2 regions of the Paenibacillus sp. FSL K6-1558 genome follow, and region 1 is predicted to be linked to the other one. Evidence: riboswitches for the same ligand, from Rfam matches in the RefSeq annotation. Region 1 holds a riboswitch; the other holds the start of a gene.
What was found. A riboswitch is a leader RNA that binds a small molecule or an ion and turns the genes downstream of it on or off. The one in region 1 is predicted to bind glycine.

Region 1 (7,879 bases):
CACTTCGTCCTGCGGAAACACTAGCTGTACACATCTGGAAAGTCAACAGTGAAGGCATCGGACCAGATTCAAAAGAAGTTGCAGCAGGGGCTTCTGCCGTGCTGGTCATTCTGGTACTGGCATTCAATCTGAGCGCGCGCTGGATCGGCCGGGTTGTGTACCGCCGTATGACAGCTTCGAAATAAGGAGGAAATCCACATGGCCATACCTTTTGGTACGGAACAGTTAAGCATATATTATGGACATTTTCAGGCCGTGAAGCAGATCAGCCTGACTTTCCCCGAAGCGAGTGTAACGGCCCTGATCGGGCCGTCCGGTTGCGGGAAATCCACATTCCTTCGTTCGTTAAATCGGATGAATGATGAGATTGCCGGGTCCCGCACGGAAGGACATATCTGGATGGACGGCAATGACCTTAACGAACCGGGGACGGATGTAATCAAGCTTCGTCAGAAAATCGGCATGGTGTGGCAGAAGCCAAACCCTTTTCACAAGTCTATTTACAACAATATCGCATTTGGCCCCCGCTACCGCGGTACAAAAAGTAAGAAGGCACTGGATGAAATCGTGGAAAAAAGCTTGCGCCGTGCTGCTCTCTGGGATGAAGTGAAAGACAGGCTACATGAGTCAGCCTTGGCACTTTCAGGTGGACAGCAACAGCGTCTCTGTATCGCGCGCGCACTGTCTGTAGACCCGCAGATCCTATTACTTGACGAGCCTGCATCTGCGCTTGACCCTGTATCTACGGGTAAAGTGGAGGAATTGATCTCGGAGTTGAAGCAGGAGCTACGCATCGTTATTGTTACCCATAACATGCAGCAGGCGGCTCGCATCTCGGATTATACCGCTTATTTTTATCTGGGCAGTATGGTTGAGCACGGGGAGACGGAGCACATTTTTACTAACCCGGACAACCGCTTGACTCAGGAATATATTATGGGGCGTTTTGGTTAATTGAAAACAAAAACAAGGCTTCTGGATTAGTCTATCCGGGAGCCTTGTTTTGCTCTATCTAAATGTTTGCCGGATAGGATGCACCATGCTAGGATAAATAAATATCGAGAAATCATTACATGAGTTAAGCGGCAACTTATTTGAAATTTCATTATGAGACGGAGCGTCCTGAAGTTCAGGGTGCTCTTTTTGTTGTAGAGTGCGGTTTAGAGATCTGGGATATAGACGATTTGTAATTCTAAAGAAACTATAAACTTTGCAGCATCACGAGTATTTTTCGCTACACTTTAATCCAGGGAGGATGAAAGCGCAATGACAGACAAGAATAACATACTGTTAGTAGAGGACGATCCAGAAATTGCCCGGATCTTAATGGACCATCTTCGTCGTGAAGGGTATGCAGTGACCTGGGCATCAAGTGGACTGGAGAGCTGGGAAGATTTCAAGAACGGATTATATCATCTTGTACTACTTGATCTAATGTTGCCGGAGATGGACGGATTTACAGTATGCAAACATGTCAGGTTGATCAGCGATGTTCCGGTATTGATCATGAGTGCCCGGACCCAGGAAGAAAGCAAACTAGAAGGACTTGGCTTAGGCGCAGATGATTATATCACCAAACCTTTTAGTTTGGCGGAGCTTACGGCTCGAATTAAAGCCCACCTGAACAGATATCGTAGATATCAAGGTGGTCAGTCCAATGCATCGCTTCAGCAATACAACGATGGGTTAACGATTCACCCACTGAATCAGCAGGTGAGACTGAATGGTATAGAGGTGCAGTGCACAGCTAAAGAAGGAGCATTGCTAATGCTGCTGACTTCGCACCCCAACCGAGCCTTTACGAAAACAGAGATTTACGAACATGTGTGGGGTCAATCGGCAGAAGGAAGCTCCGCCGCTACAGTTACTGTGCACGTGAAAAGTTTGCGGGCCAAGCTGGGAGATGAGCCGCACCAGCCGCGCTGGATTCAAACCATATGGGGCAGTGGATACCGCTTTATTGGAGAACGGGTTAAATGAAACTGAAATATTGGCTGATGATTGCGTTCCTGATCGTGATGTTTTTGCCTGTGGCGGCAGGGTGGGCTTTATTTTCCTTATATAGCTATTATGAAAATCACCGTGCAGTAGCGGAGTATGTTGAAATGACAGGACGCATTGCACCGATAGAAAAGGTCTTAAATGATCCAACGCTGTATCAGCTGAATTCGCCTGAGCGTGATCAAACCCTCCCTGCGCTTGCCAGCGAACAGCTAAGTTTCAATCTTTATCTACCTTCTGGGATTCGGGTGTACACATCTGGCGGGGATATTACCTGGTCAACAGGTGGATATACGGTAAGAAGCTCTGAATTATATCGAAATCTGTATCATCTTCAGATTCGACACCGCACATTTTCATTGAAAAAACCAGTTTGGGATCAAGGGGAGCTGGTAGGGATTTATGAAATAACGATGTTGCGTGAGGATCGGCTTGAAGGAATATCGCTTCGAACGACATGGGTTATCGGTGGATCAGTGGTATTTTTTGTTCTCTTGTACGGAACAGTGTTGTGGTTGTTATCCCGCAAGCTTTTCTTCCCTATGAAAGTTTTGATAAACAGGATGCATGGATTTGCCCATGGAGAAGAACCAGATGAGATCCGGGTCAACGGTCACAGTGATGAGATGGGTATGTTGTTAAAGCAGTTTGATGCGATGCAACAAACCATCAGGCAGACCCAGAAGGAAGTGGAGAGGCAACAAAAAGAAAAAGAGATGATTGTAGCTTCTCTGTCACACGACCTAAAGACACCTCTCATGTCCATCAGTGCTTATGCGGAAGCACTTAGTATGGAGAGAGATTCTAGACAATTAGAGAGACAAGAGTATAGAGATGTCATCGCTAGAAATGTGGAGCGTATGAAACAGATGATCGGTGAGCTGGAGATGTACACAGCATTGGGTTCCAGAGATTCAGAGCTTGCTATGGTTGAGGTAGAAGGGGAAGAGTTTTTTGAGATGCTGCTTGGCAGTTACGGAGGTCTTGCGGAACGTGATGAGTATGACATGAAGATGTCTGTTCGGACCAATCATTGCTATCGAATTCATCCTGAATCCCTGATGCGTCTGACCGATAATCTAGTGCATAACGCGCTTCGCTACACTCCTCCCCAAGGTAGAATCGGGCTCGCTGTAATGGATTCAGCATCAGAACTGGCGGAATGGATCGATCCATCACTGGGGGCAGAACTGGATGCGTACAGAAATGGTGCGACATTGCTTATCGTTCAAAATGAAGGCCCTCCTATTCCGGCAGAACAGCTGGAGCGGATTTTTGAGCCGTACGTTCAATATCACAAAGAGCAACTAGGCGGTTATGCAGGAGGCTCTGGATTAGGATTAAGCATATCAAAGAGAATCGCATTAAAGCATGGAGGAGATATACGCATGTGGTCCTCTGAACGATATGGGACTGTAGCTGTTTGTCGATTGCCGGAACGAAGGAACCCGGATGAAACACAGGATATAACTTAAGGAAAGGTGAGAATGATGATAAAAATGGGATGGAAGCTGATGGGAGCGGCCTTGATTGCAGGTTCATTGTTTGCTGGATGCGCAGAGAAAGATATGCTTGGGATGTCAGGAGCGGATATGATTGAGAAAGTAATTGCATCCGAGTCTGGGCCAGGGTCATACTATGCCGAAGGTACGATGAAGATGTGGACAGATAGTGAGATTACGAGCACGATACACGTGAAGGAATGGGTCGACGGAAAAACAGGGAAAAAGCGGATCGAGACCGATGAAAACGGAAACGTGAGTTATGCGGTTCATAACGGTTCAGAGATTCTGCTCTATGAAGAAGAGGCGAAGACCGCTATTGCGATGGATTCATCAGCGCTCCAGCAGGAACCCAACCAAACCCAGAAGCAGATGCTGGTGGATCAACTGGAACGTATGCGTGATAACCATAATGTGAAGATGCTGGGTCAGGAAAAGCTTCAGGACCAGGAGGTCATTCATATTGAACTAACTCCGAAGGATAAGGATTCACTCTCCATGTCTTCGGAGTATTGGATAAACCCGAAAGAATGGATGGTTGTGAAAGCCACGAGTACGTATGGGGATACCAAGTCAGAGTTTCTATATGACCAGATCAATTACAATCCTGAGTTCACAGACCAGACGTTCACGCTGGATATTCCTGCAGATGTTGAAGTGAAAAAAATGAATGACGTGATGAATAACCGAGAAATCACACGAGAAGAGGCAGTGCAGGCCGTTGGTCAGCCCTTCCTACAGTATATCGGAGCGGATATGAAATTATCGAGAATTGAGCTCATTTCATCTATGGGTGAACAAGGCCGGGATGAAGTGACACTGTATTATGTGAAGGATAACAAACCAGAGATCAGCATGACCGTATTTAAAGCACCAGGGGAAAACGGTAATGAAAAACTGCTTCCAGAGGAAAAGAAAGTTAACATTCGTGATACAGAAGGTTCATATATGTCTATCATTCGGAACTTGTCGTGGAGCGAGGATGGTCTTCGTTATTCGGTCATGGGCGAAAATGATTTTTGGACAGAAGAACAACTACAGATGTGGGTAGATGAGTTGCAAATAACGAAGCAAGCGAAATAATATTGCGGATAGAGAAAAATGAACAAGCTTTGAACCATATGAACGAAAGGAGCATATCGTATATAGAAATGATGTGCTTCGAGATTACGTCACTTTTATTGACATATAGCGTATGGCATATTACGCTGTATATGATTGAATGCATGGCAGAATGGTGAACTTTCATTAAGGAAATAACAGAATATAGCGAATGATAACGAGCGGGAGAGACCTAGCAGGATGATGCAATACAGTACAAGTAGGCATGATTAATGCAATTTAAGATGTAGAACTGTACTGTACAGATGGCTTGGGCACCGAAGGAGCAAGCAGTTATGCACCCGGCATAACCGTTAATCTCTCAGGTAAATGTACCGTCGTTGGACGCAACTCTGGAGAGTGCGCGGAAGAAGCGCCACCCAAGGGGTATATGATTGTCAGATTGCTGAACAGATGAGTGCTTGCGTGTACTCGGCCTTGTTCTTCCTGGCTTAAAATCATGAAACTCTCAGGTATCAAGGACAGAGAGAGGGCTAACGGCCTTCTTCTGTCCTTTTTTGATGTCATCAATCAGTAAATCAGGAACATTGTGGTGGGTCTTGTCCAGATATCGATGACAAAACCAATTGGAGGGTTAACAGGTGCGATTTAAAGATGTTTTTTCAATTATTGGCCCGTCGATGACGGGACCATCCAGTTCACATACAGCCGGTGCTGCAAGATTGGGACGAATTGCGCGTCAGTGGCTGGGATGTACACCGGAACGTGCAAGGCTTACGTTATATGGCTCATTTGCGGATACCTATCAGGGACATGGAACAGATCTGGCACTAATCGGTGGTTTGCTGGGTTACGTTACAGATGATCCGCGTATACCGGATGCAGAGCAATATGCAGATGAAGCAGGCATGGAGGTTGAATTTTACACCAGCGGTCTACCGGCTCCTCATCCGAACACGGTCAAGATTGAATTGTGGCACGGCGAACGGGCATGCTCTTTAATAGGTGCTTCCATCGGTGGCGGCAGTGTATCTGTGCATGCATTAAATGATTTTCGCGTACAGATCAGTGGAGAGTTTCCGACACTTGTTTTGCGTCATGCCGATAAAGCGGGAGTTCTGGCATCCGTGACCTCAACCATTAGCTCGTCCGGAGTGAATATCGGCTATATGCAAGTGGATCGAAAGGCTCGTGATGGTGAGGCACTTACAGCAATGGAGATGGATGCACCGCCGAGTGAAGACGCGTTGAACAAACTGCGTTCATTGGATCATATGCTGGATATTCGTGTGATTGATCTGAAGAGAGGGGGTGATCCGGATGCGGTTTAAACATCTACATGAATTAAACACCATCTGCACTGCGGAGTCCAAAACAATTGCACAGTTGATGATTGAAGAGCAGGTGCAGGAGACTAACACACCCGAAACAGATGTCGTAAAGCAAATGTCGGAGTACTACCAGGTGATGAAAGAAGCGGTTCGTAAAGGACTTACAGAAGATACCACCTCACGTAGCGGACTGACGGGTGGGGACGGGAAAAAGATGGCCGAATATATTCGCCAAGGCGAAACATGCTCTGGCGATGCTTCTGCCCTTGCCATGGCCTATGCACTTTGCGTATCGGAAGTGAATGCCTCCATGGGACGGATCGTGGCTACGCCAACAGCGGGCTCTTGTGGCATCATTCCGGGTGTGTTTATCAGCTCGCAGGAACGATTTGGCTGGACGGATGAACATCTGGTGAATGGATTGTTCTGCGCCGGTGCTATTGGATACGTGATCGCCAACAATTCATTTATTTCAGGGGCCGAGGGCGGCTGTCAGGCGGAAGTAGGATCAGCGATTGGCATGGCTGCCGGTGCGATGGTGGAGCTTCGTGGAGGGACGCCGGAGCAGGTAGTGCATGCTGTAGGATTGGCTTTGAAAAATACACTGGGCCTCATCTGCGATCCGGTTGCTGGCCTGGTAGAGATTCCATGCATCGTGCGCAACGGACTCGGTGCCGTTACTGCACTGGCTGCCGCAGATATGGCACTCGCTGGTGTACGCAGTGCCATTCCGTCTGACGAAGTCATTGACGTGATGTTGGAGGTAGGCAGTGCGATGCCAAGCCGTCACCGCGAGACAGCGCAAGGTGGGCTCGCTCAGACACCTACAGGCCGCAAGATGATGGAGAAGCTGGCGAAGCCAAAGGCCAAGCGCTTGCCGGATGAGTCATCCGAAACATCAACAACAGGCTCAGAGGCAGAATAGCAAGTGGATCATATACAGGACAGGGGCAGATAGCTTAGGAGCACACAACCAAGTTCCGATTATCAATTAAATTAGTAATTAGAGCATGTTAGTCGTTATTACTTCATAACAAACAAGCGTCCGCGAACCTGGTTTTCTCAGGTTATGCGAGACGCTTGTTTGTCCAGTTTGCCTAAACCGCCAAGATAGCAGTCAACCACTCAGAATTGGAGAAGGCAGTCATTTATTGTTGTTTCCAAAAGGCATCTATTTTACTTCTGTGCGCATCACGGCATATCCGTAAGCAGGCAGTTCAATGGCAAGCACACCGTCTTCCAGAGCGGTGCGATGGTTGCCCTCAAACAGCTCCGTCCAAGGTTGCTCTCCTGCATCCAGTTCAACGATGGCGGTTTCCTCAGAACGGTTGAACAGAATGAGGATGCGTTCCTCGTCACTTTGCCGCTCCATCACAAGCTGGCTACCGCCTTCCTGGGCTTGCAGGAAACGAATGGTTCCTGCTGCACGCAGTGCAGGATGAGCATGACGCAGAGCAATCAGCTTTTGATAAAAGTGAAGTAGCTCCCGATCCTGCTTCGCTTCGTCCCACTCCATGCATTTGCGGCAACCTGGATCATGTTCTCCGTCGAGCCCGATCTCGTCACCATAATAGATACATGGGGCTCCCATATAACTGAACTGGAACAAGGCAGCCAGCTTCATCTTGCGTTGATCGCCCTCGCACAAGGTAAGCAGGCGCGGAGTATCATGACTGTCGAGTAAGTTGAATGCCACCTCGCTCGCTTGAAGTGGGTAGCGAGATAGCTGCCTGCCAAGGGCACTCGCGAATTGTTCAGCGTGCATCTTATCTTCCACAAAGAAATGATTTACGGCGGCGGTGAACGGATAGTTCATGGCAGCATCGAACTGGTCCCCTTGTAGCCAGGAAGAAGATTCGTTCCATATCTCACCTAGAATGTAGGCATCTGGGTTGGCTTCCTTAACAACCCGCCTGAAATCTCTCCAGAAAGCATCGTCCACTTCATCAGCTACATCAAGACGCCAGCCGTCCGTGCCAACTT
Region 2 (7,879 bases), 2.1 Mb from region 1:
AGATTACTGCAATGCTCGTCAGAATCTCCATATGTTCGCCGCCTTGTGCAGCGATGCCAATGACCATATAAGCTTTTTCTTCTCCAAAATCAACCCCCTGCGGAAACTGAATTACCGAGATACCGGTCGAGAGAATGAACGTTTTGGATTCTTTTGTACCATGCGGAATAGCCAGTCCATTGCCGACATAAGTGGATACAATCTCTTCACGCTCAATCATTTTGTCAATGTAATCTGCAGTGATATGACCTGCATCCTTCAAAATCTGTCCTGCCATACGAATCGCTTCATATTTATCTTGAGCCGTCGCGTTCATGATGACTTTGTCTTTTGTTAACATACTCATGTTAAATACCTCCAATTTCATTTTTACTGCGATAGAACCCAACCAGTTCACGGGAAAGGTAATGGATGATTTCATCCCTGTTTCCTTTGCCCAGCAGTGTAATCATCTCTTCTTGCAGAAGCAGTGCACTAATCTCGCTGAGCACCTCCAAACTTTCTTTGGACAACTCCTTTGGCCCCAGCATCAGTAATACATGACTGACACCTTCCGGGTCCTCCACTGTTCGAAGCAGAGGTTCCTCTAGTTGAAAAAGACTGATGGACGGCTTGTAGATACTCTCACTCCGTGTATGGAAAAGGGCCAGCTGCGTCCCGGGAATCTTCTGACTTCCCATCGACTCGCGAACCTCAAGCAACTTGGCGACCTCGCCCGGGTCTTTCAATATGCCTGAGCGATGTGCAACCTTACACATCCCAAGCACACTTTGAGCAAAATCAAGATGCGCATTATCCATTGCATGTACCTGAAACTTACCGATAATGCGTACAATTTCAAGCAGCGTTGCTTCCATTCCGTCCGCATCGGAGATCCTACGAGTGGGTGTCTCCTTGCCCATGTCGCGGGATTTGCGATGTTGCCGCTGTAACGTTGTAGTTTTGATAAAATGTCGCAAGCTCTCGCTTTCTTCGGCTGTCAATAGCGGACTGACCTTGTAATACTGATCTTCCTCCATCGGTAAATCGACCGTAGACAACACCAGATCATACTCATCGGTTGGCATTCGTGCGGCTTCGTACCAAGAGACACTGTCTATAATCTGGATCTCCGGAAATTCCTTCGACAACCGGCTGGATAACATGCGCGAGGAGCCAATGCCACTGTTGCATACAACGATGGCCCGAATTTCCTGCTTCAACGCTCGCAACCGTTCAATGGATGCACCAAAGTGCATGACTAGAAAACCGATCTCCTCATCCGGCACTTCTGCTCCCGGCCATGCATGTAACACAGACCTTTTCACCTGTTCAAAAAGAGTGTCATAATCCTTGCGAATTTGTTGCAGCAGTGGATTACGTATCATCTGATGCCCTTCAAGTCGCTCCATTACCGGTACCATATGTGCAATTAAACCTTCACGTAGCAAGCGGTCTTCATGAAACGCATAACCTGTTCTTTGTTGCATCTGGTCCGTAAGCGAATGCACCCTGTCCATCAGAATCAGATCATCGATCGGGAGCAGTCGTGAAGAATGGATCTGTTGCTCTGTCTCCGTAAGCAATTGGTGAAAATAAGCTTGCTCTTCATCCGAGAAGCCGACTCCAAGCTGTGAGGATAGAACACTGCAAAGGCGCGAAGCCATGAAAACTGGCACTCTCTCTTCATGTTGCTCTGCCACGGTTCCAGTGCCTGCAATCGTTCTTATCCCTGAGGAAGAACGTTCTATGTTAAAACCTTTACGTATCCGAACCACAGCAGCCGATAACTGAATGAGCAATTTCATGTATTGCCGCTCAGGTATCTTTTCAAGCCATTCGATATCCGGTTGCCACAATGCATTTTCAATGGTAAGTACATCGCTGTGACCAATCATACTGAGCAACTTTTGATTAACGATGGAGCCTCCTTGCTCAGGCTGTCTACCAAAGAGATCCGACTCATCCAGTACTTCCAAAGCAAGCGCTGCAATGGCTCTGCGATGAATCGCTTCACTTCCGGTAATTTTGACACCGTAGCCTCGCCTTCGAACAAGCTTCAGACCCGCCTGCCGAATGCGTGACTCCAGATCATCCAGATCGGTGGTGACCGTCGAAACGGTCACTTTCAGATCGGAAGCGAGAGCAAGCAGTTTGACCGGCTCAGCTTCATCCAGCAGGATGCAAAGCATGAAGAGCTTACGCTCTTCCGGCGTAAACTCTACATATTCATTACCCTCCAGTTTCTGGCGTAATGCACTGAGGTCATCTGAACCGGAATCAATGCGTATTCCGGTTCCCGACTTTTTTTCGAGGCGCATACCGAGTGGTTCAAGCCACTGTTCAATCATCAGCAGCTCACGATGCACGGTACGTGTACTCACTTTTACTTCAACGGCAATTTCACCCGCGGTGACTTCATGGGGATGTTCCAACAGGAATTCCACGATTTCACGTTGTCTTTTGGTAATACTCATATCTCAGCCTCCGGCTCTGGGAAAACGGCTGCCCTTGTTTGAAGCTGGTTCGCAGTCTGCTCCCTTTTACTTCAAACGTTCAACAAGCGCATCGTATTCCGGGCTTTTTAGGAAGTTGTCAATGGATATATGCTCTGCATTAGGTGCTACCGAACGTGCACGATCCGTTAGTGTTTTTTGCGTAATAACAACGTCTGCGTCTTGCGGAATTTCACTGATCGCCGTGTTAGTTACAGCAACGTCAATTCCTTCGGTTTTCATTTTCTTGCGCAGAATCGAAGCACCCATTGCACTCGACCCCATACCTGCATCGCAGGAGAAAACAATCTTTTTCACATCTGCTTTTGCCTTGGATGCAACGGAAGTTGCGATATCCGCTACTCTGTTCGCTTCATGGTTATCCGCTGTGATGGTTGCGTTTGCAGTGTTGCCTTGGCTCTTCATATCTTTCATTCGACTGGAGGCTTCTTCCAGATCCTCTTCCTTCTGTTTACCCGTTTTGAGTAGCAGAGAGGCAATCAGGAAGGAAACCACAGCTGCCACGATAACCCCGGCAAGCATTGGGATATATCCACCTTTTGGCGTCAACAGAAAATAGGCAATGATACTGCCTGGTGACGGTGCCGAAACCAATCCCGCGCCAGTTAGCATGAACGTTAACGTACCCGCTACACCGCCGGCGATGGCTGCCAGAATCAAAATAGGTCTCATCAGGATGTACGGGAAGTAAATCTCATGAATCCCCCCGAAGAAATGAATGACCACCGCACCAGGTGCAGAAGATCTCGCCATTCCACGACCGAAGAAACAATAAGCGAGCAAAATACCTAGTCCCGGTCCCGGGTTAGACTCAAGCATGTAAAGAACGGATTTACCTAATTCTCTTGCCTGATCTGTTGCAATTGGTGTTAAAATCCCGTGGTTAATGGCATTATTAAGGAACAATACTTTACCCGGTTCAATAATCAGATTGACGAGTGGTAGCAAGCCCAGGTTCATCAAACCTTGTACGCCAGCAGACAACACTTTGCTAATGGCCTCTACTGCCGGCCCGATACCGAGCAAAGCAAAGATCGCCAAAATACCACCGATAATTCCTGCCGAGAAATTGTTGACCAGCATCTCAAAACCGGCTCTGATCTTGCCCTCAATGGATTTATCGAACTTCTTGATCACCCATGCACCGAAAGGCCCCGCAATCATGGCCCCGAGGAACATTGGAATATCCGTTCCGACAATGACACCGATGGTCATAATCGCCCCGACGACACCACCACGCGTGCCATGCACCATCGTACCCCCGGTATAACCGATCAGTAGCGGCAGCAAATAAGTAATCATCGGCCCTACAAGCTGCTCTATTGTCGCATTCGGAAACCATCCTGTTTTAATAAACATCGCTGTAATTAATCCCCAAGCAATAAATGCTCCCATATTGGGCATGACCATACCGCTCAGAAATCGTCCGAAGCGTTGCACACCAACACGTAACCCACCTTTGGAATTGGATGTTTGATCCAAATTACTCATTGGTTTATCCTCCTTGAATCAAGTCATTATTTCGTATGAAAGGGGTATCATTGATCCCCTGCTGTAATCCTAAGCGAGAAAACCTTCCTGTTCAATCAAATGAAAGCGTACTTTCGTCATGAACAATGATGACAACATTGGATTATGTAGTCGCTCTTAATTAGGAATATATGCTCAACCCTTTGATACGCAAGGCTTTTCTTGCCTATGACTTTATTCATATACAACATACAAAGCAATAAAATAGCTTGGTCCGTTTGCAATTTTTTTATTCATGATGCTATGTCACTCCTACTTAAATTCCTCCAATATGCAGAAAAAAACAGCAAAAAAACCTGCATAAGCTCATAGCTCACGCAGGTTTAAATAGCAAGATTTTTTATATTCAATTAGGATTATATATGTCAATAAGTACAAATCAACTCGACAATCCAGTCGAATTCTATTCCTCAGTATGTTTAAGATAAGCATCCGCCTTCAGCAATGTGGATAATGCAGCTGTTACATCTCCATCGACACGGATTTCGATCATCCAACCTTCTTCGTAAGGAGAGCTATTCACCAGTTCTGGCGAGTCTTGCAAAGCTTCATTCACTGCAACAATGGTGCCGCTGACAGGTGAGAACAGATCAGATACCGTTTTGACGGATTCAATCGTACCGATGCTGTCTTCTGCTTTTACACCGGCTTCAAGATCAGGCAATTCTACAAACACAATGTCACCCAGCTGATGCTGCGCGAACTCGGTAATGCCAATACGTACGGTATCCTCCCCTACGGTTTGCACCCATTCGTGCTCTTTACTGTACAGGAAATCATTTCTCAATTCGCTCATCGATATCCGCCTCGCTTTTCATTAATGAGTGCATGCGTTCTTTGACCTTCACCTTTTTCCCAGACAATAGCGTATGATATTTCAGATTCAAATGTCAAGTTAGCTCACAGTTTATTTCAATTTCGATACCCACCTTGTGTAACCTCACACTACTCTTTCTGCATATAATGGCGAATATTAGAATAGTAAGCGCACTCTTTTAAAATAACCGAACATTAATATAGTATAAACATTAAATATTCGTATTTTACACAATTTCAATGATATCGTTCTTGACATCAGGACTGTATTCACGTTTTAATGAGAAGAGCAACTGAAGTTAATTGGACTACGTATGAACCGCGGATGAATGTAAAGGGAGAGATTGCCCGTACACCCGGTTTGGGGATGTGCATGAGGCGGCGCCGAAGGAGTAAACCACCGACAAGCGGGGGTGAATCTCTCAGGCAAAAGGACTTTTACAGGACGCAACTCTGGAGAGCATCTAATCGTCCTATACGGACGTTATGATCACCCAAGGGGAAACCTGTCTGAATAAACGGCGGGGTAACTCTCAGGTACAAGGGACAGAGCCTAAGAATACAGCGTGCTACTTGGCATGCCGGTTCTTTGGCCTGTCCTTTTCCTTTTTCCCAAAAAATGAATTGCAGGTTCTAGAATCGTACTGAACATAACCAATGAAAAAATGTAGAACAGTCGGCTGTTAACTCTCGATTACCAAAATTACTTAAGCATTATTGATCTGGCTCACAGAACGTGTTTTCATACTTGGCCTACTACGGCCCATGACGAGGTGATTGGATGTCTGATTTATTAAGAACACCACTCTTCCCCCTATACGCGCAATATGAAGGTGTACGTTGCATTGATTTTGGCGGTTGGGAGTTGCCCGTGCAGTTTAGCGGTATTCAAAAAGAGCATGAAGCCGTGCGCGAGCGCGCCGGGCTGTTTGATGTATCCCATATGGGCGAATTCACCGTAACGGGTGAACAGGCAGAAGCCTTTTTGCAAAACATGACAACCAACGACGTGACCGCAACTGTACCAGGTCAGGCACAATACACACTGATGTGTTATCCCGATGGCGGTGTAGTGGATGATCTGCTCATCTATAAACTCGCGGAGCAACACTACATGCTGGTCGTCAATGCCTCCAATATCGACAAAGACTGGGCATGGTTGCAGGAGCACATTATACCTGGGGTGAACATCACCAATGATTCCGAGCAAACGGCGTTGCTTGCGCTACAAGGCCCTTTAGCGGTCGATATTCTCTCGAAGGTTACAGGTTCAGAGATAGATGCAAGCTCCATCGAACCGTTCCGCTTCGTGCAGCATGCCGAGGTATGCGGAGTAAAGCTGCTGCTATCACGAACCGGTTACACCGGAGAAGATGGCTTTGAACTGTATGTTGCAGCTGATCAGGCAGCCCTCGTATGGAACGGACTGATGGAAGCCGGTGCTGATGTAGGCCTCGTTCCAGCAGGACTTGGTGCACGTGATACACTGCGATTCGAAGCGAAGTTGCCTTTATACGGGCAGGAATTATCACCAACCATCTCTCCACTGGAGGCAGGGCTGGGCATGTTTGTGAAACTGAACGCCGGGTCTTTTATCGGACACGAAGCTTTGTTGCAACAAAAAAATGACGGCCCTGCCCGCAAGCTGATCGGTATCGAAGTGCTGGAGCGTGGCATACCGCGGCCCCATTACCCGATCTATGCGGATGGCGTTCAGATTGGTGAAGTGACAACCGGTACACAGTCGCCGACCTTGAAACGTAATCTGGGGCTTGCCCTGATTGACAGCAAATATACTGCACTGGGTACACCACTGGAGATTGAGATTCGTGGCAAAAAGCTAAAAGCCGAGGTCGTCAAGACCCCTTTTCATAAACGGACACGTACGTCAAAGACACCTACCCAAGGAGCTGAGCAAGCATGAGCAAGCACCGCTACATCCCCATGACAGAACAAGACCAGAGCGCTATGCTGGCCACGATCGGCGTGGATACTCTTGAAGATTTGTTCAAAGATATCCCGCAGGAAATTCGTTACCAAGGCGAGTTGCCTGTGTCCTCCAAACTGGATGAATATGCCTTAACTCGCCATATGTCGAAACAAGCTGGCTCCAATGCCAACTTTGAAACACACGCCAGCTTCCTCGGCGCAGGCATCTATGACCACCACATCCCTTCGGTCATCAACCATGTCATTTCCCGTTCGGAGTTCTATACAGCCTACACCCCTTATCAGCCGGAGATCAGCCAAGGAGAATTGCAGGCTATCTTTGAATTTCAGTCGTATATTTGTGAACTGACAGGTATGGCGGTAGCCAACGCGAGTATGTATGATGGTGCAACGGCTTTTGCAGAAGCTGGCAATCTTGCCGCCGCAGCTACCCGTCGTAAACAGCTTATTGTATCTCGCACCGTTCACCCTGAAGCCCGTCAAGTATTGCAGGCGTACGCACATGGCCTGAGTCTGGAGATTGTAGAGATTGGTTATAAAGATGGGGTTACAGATTGGGATGCCCTGCAAACGGCAATTTCGGAAGATACCGCAGCGGTTATGATTCAGAGCCCGAACTTCTTTGGTGCCGTGGAAAATATAAAACAGGCTGCCGACCTTGTGCACACGCACAAAGGACTGCTCGTGGTGAGCGCCAACCCGCTGTCGCTCGGTTTGCTGGAAGCCCCAGGCAAGCTGAGGGCCGACATCGTCGTAGGCGATGCGCAGCCCCTCGGAATCGCCGCTTCGCTCGGCGGACCCACTTGCGGATACTTCGCCGTGTCCCAGGCTCACATGCGCCGGATTCCTGGTCGAATCGTCGGCCAGACGACCGATCGCAACGGCAAACGAGGCTTCGTGCTGACGCTGCAAGCCCGCGAGCAACACATTCGCCGCGAAAAAGCGACATCTAACATCTGCTCAAATCAGGCGTTATTAGCGCTTAGTGCTTCTGTCTATATGTCTACCATGGGAAGACAAGGCATGATTGATGTTGCTGATCTGAATTTGCAGAAGAGTCACTATGCACGAAATACGTTAACAGCTAT

Region 2: another riboswitch for glycine. It lies ahead of gcvT (glycine cleavage system aminomethyltransferase GcvT); the one in region 1 lies ahead of sdaAB (L-serine ammonia-lyase, iron-sulfur-dependent subunit beta).

The regions. Positions count from the first base shown of each region.
Region 1 covers NZ_JBBOCV010000001.1:4,316,847-4,324,725, forward strand. The annotation lists gene pstA (phosphate ABC transporter permease PstA) at 1-185, shown strand, start outside; gene pstB (phosphate ABC transporter ATP-binding protein PstB) at 199-954, shown strand; gene MHI38_RS18800 (response regulator transcription factor) at 1,267-1,980, shown strand; gene MHI38_RS18805 (HAMP domain-containing sensor histidine kinase) at 1,977-3,476, shown strand; gene MHI38_RS18810 (LolA family protein) at 3,489-4,586, shown strand; glycine riboswitch at 4,778-4,951, shown strand; glycine riboswitch at 4,956-5,092, shown strand; gene sdaAB (L-serine ammonia-lyase, iron-sulfur-dependent subunit beta) at 5,207-5,896, shown strand; gene sdaAA (L-serine ammonia-lyase, iron-sulfur-dependent, subunit alpha) at 5,886-6,821, shown strand; gene MHI38_RS18825 (alpha-glycosidase) at 7,068-7,879, opposite strand, start outside.
Region 2 covers NZ_JBBOCV010000001.1:2,201,232-2,209,110, forward strand. The annotation lists gene MHI38_RS09405 (PTS sugar transporter subunit IIA) at 1-346, opposite strand, end outside; gene MHI38_RS09410 (BglG family transcription antiterminator) at 348-2,456, opposite strand; gene MHI38_RS09415 (PTS mannitol transporter subunit IICB) at 2,523-3,986, opposite strand; gene gcvH (glycine cleavage system protein GcvH) at 4,429-4,821, opposite strand; glycine riboswitch at 5,167-5,289, shown strand; glycine riboswitch at 5,293-5,393, shown strand; gene gcvT (glycine cleavage system aminomethyltransferase GcvT) at 5,623-6,765, shown strand; gene gcvPA (aminomethyl-transferring glycine dehydrogenase subunit GcvPA) at 6,762-7,879, shown strand, end outside.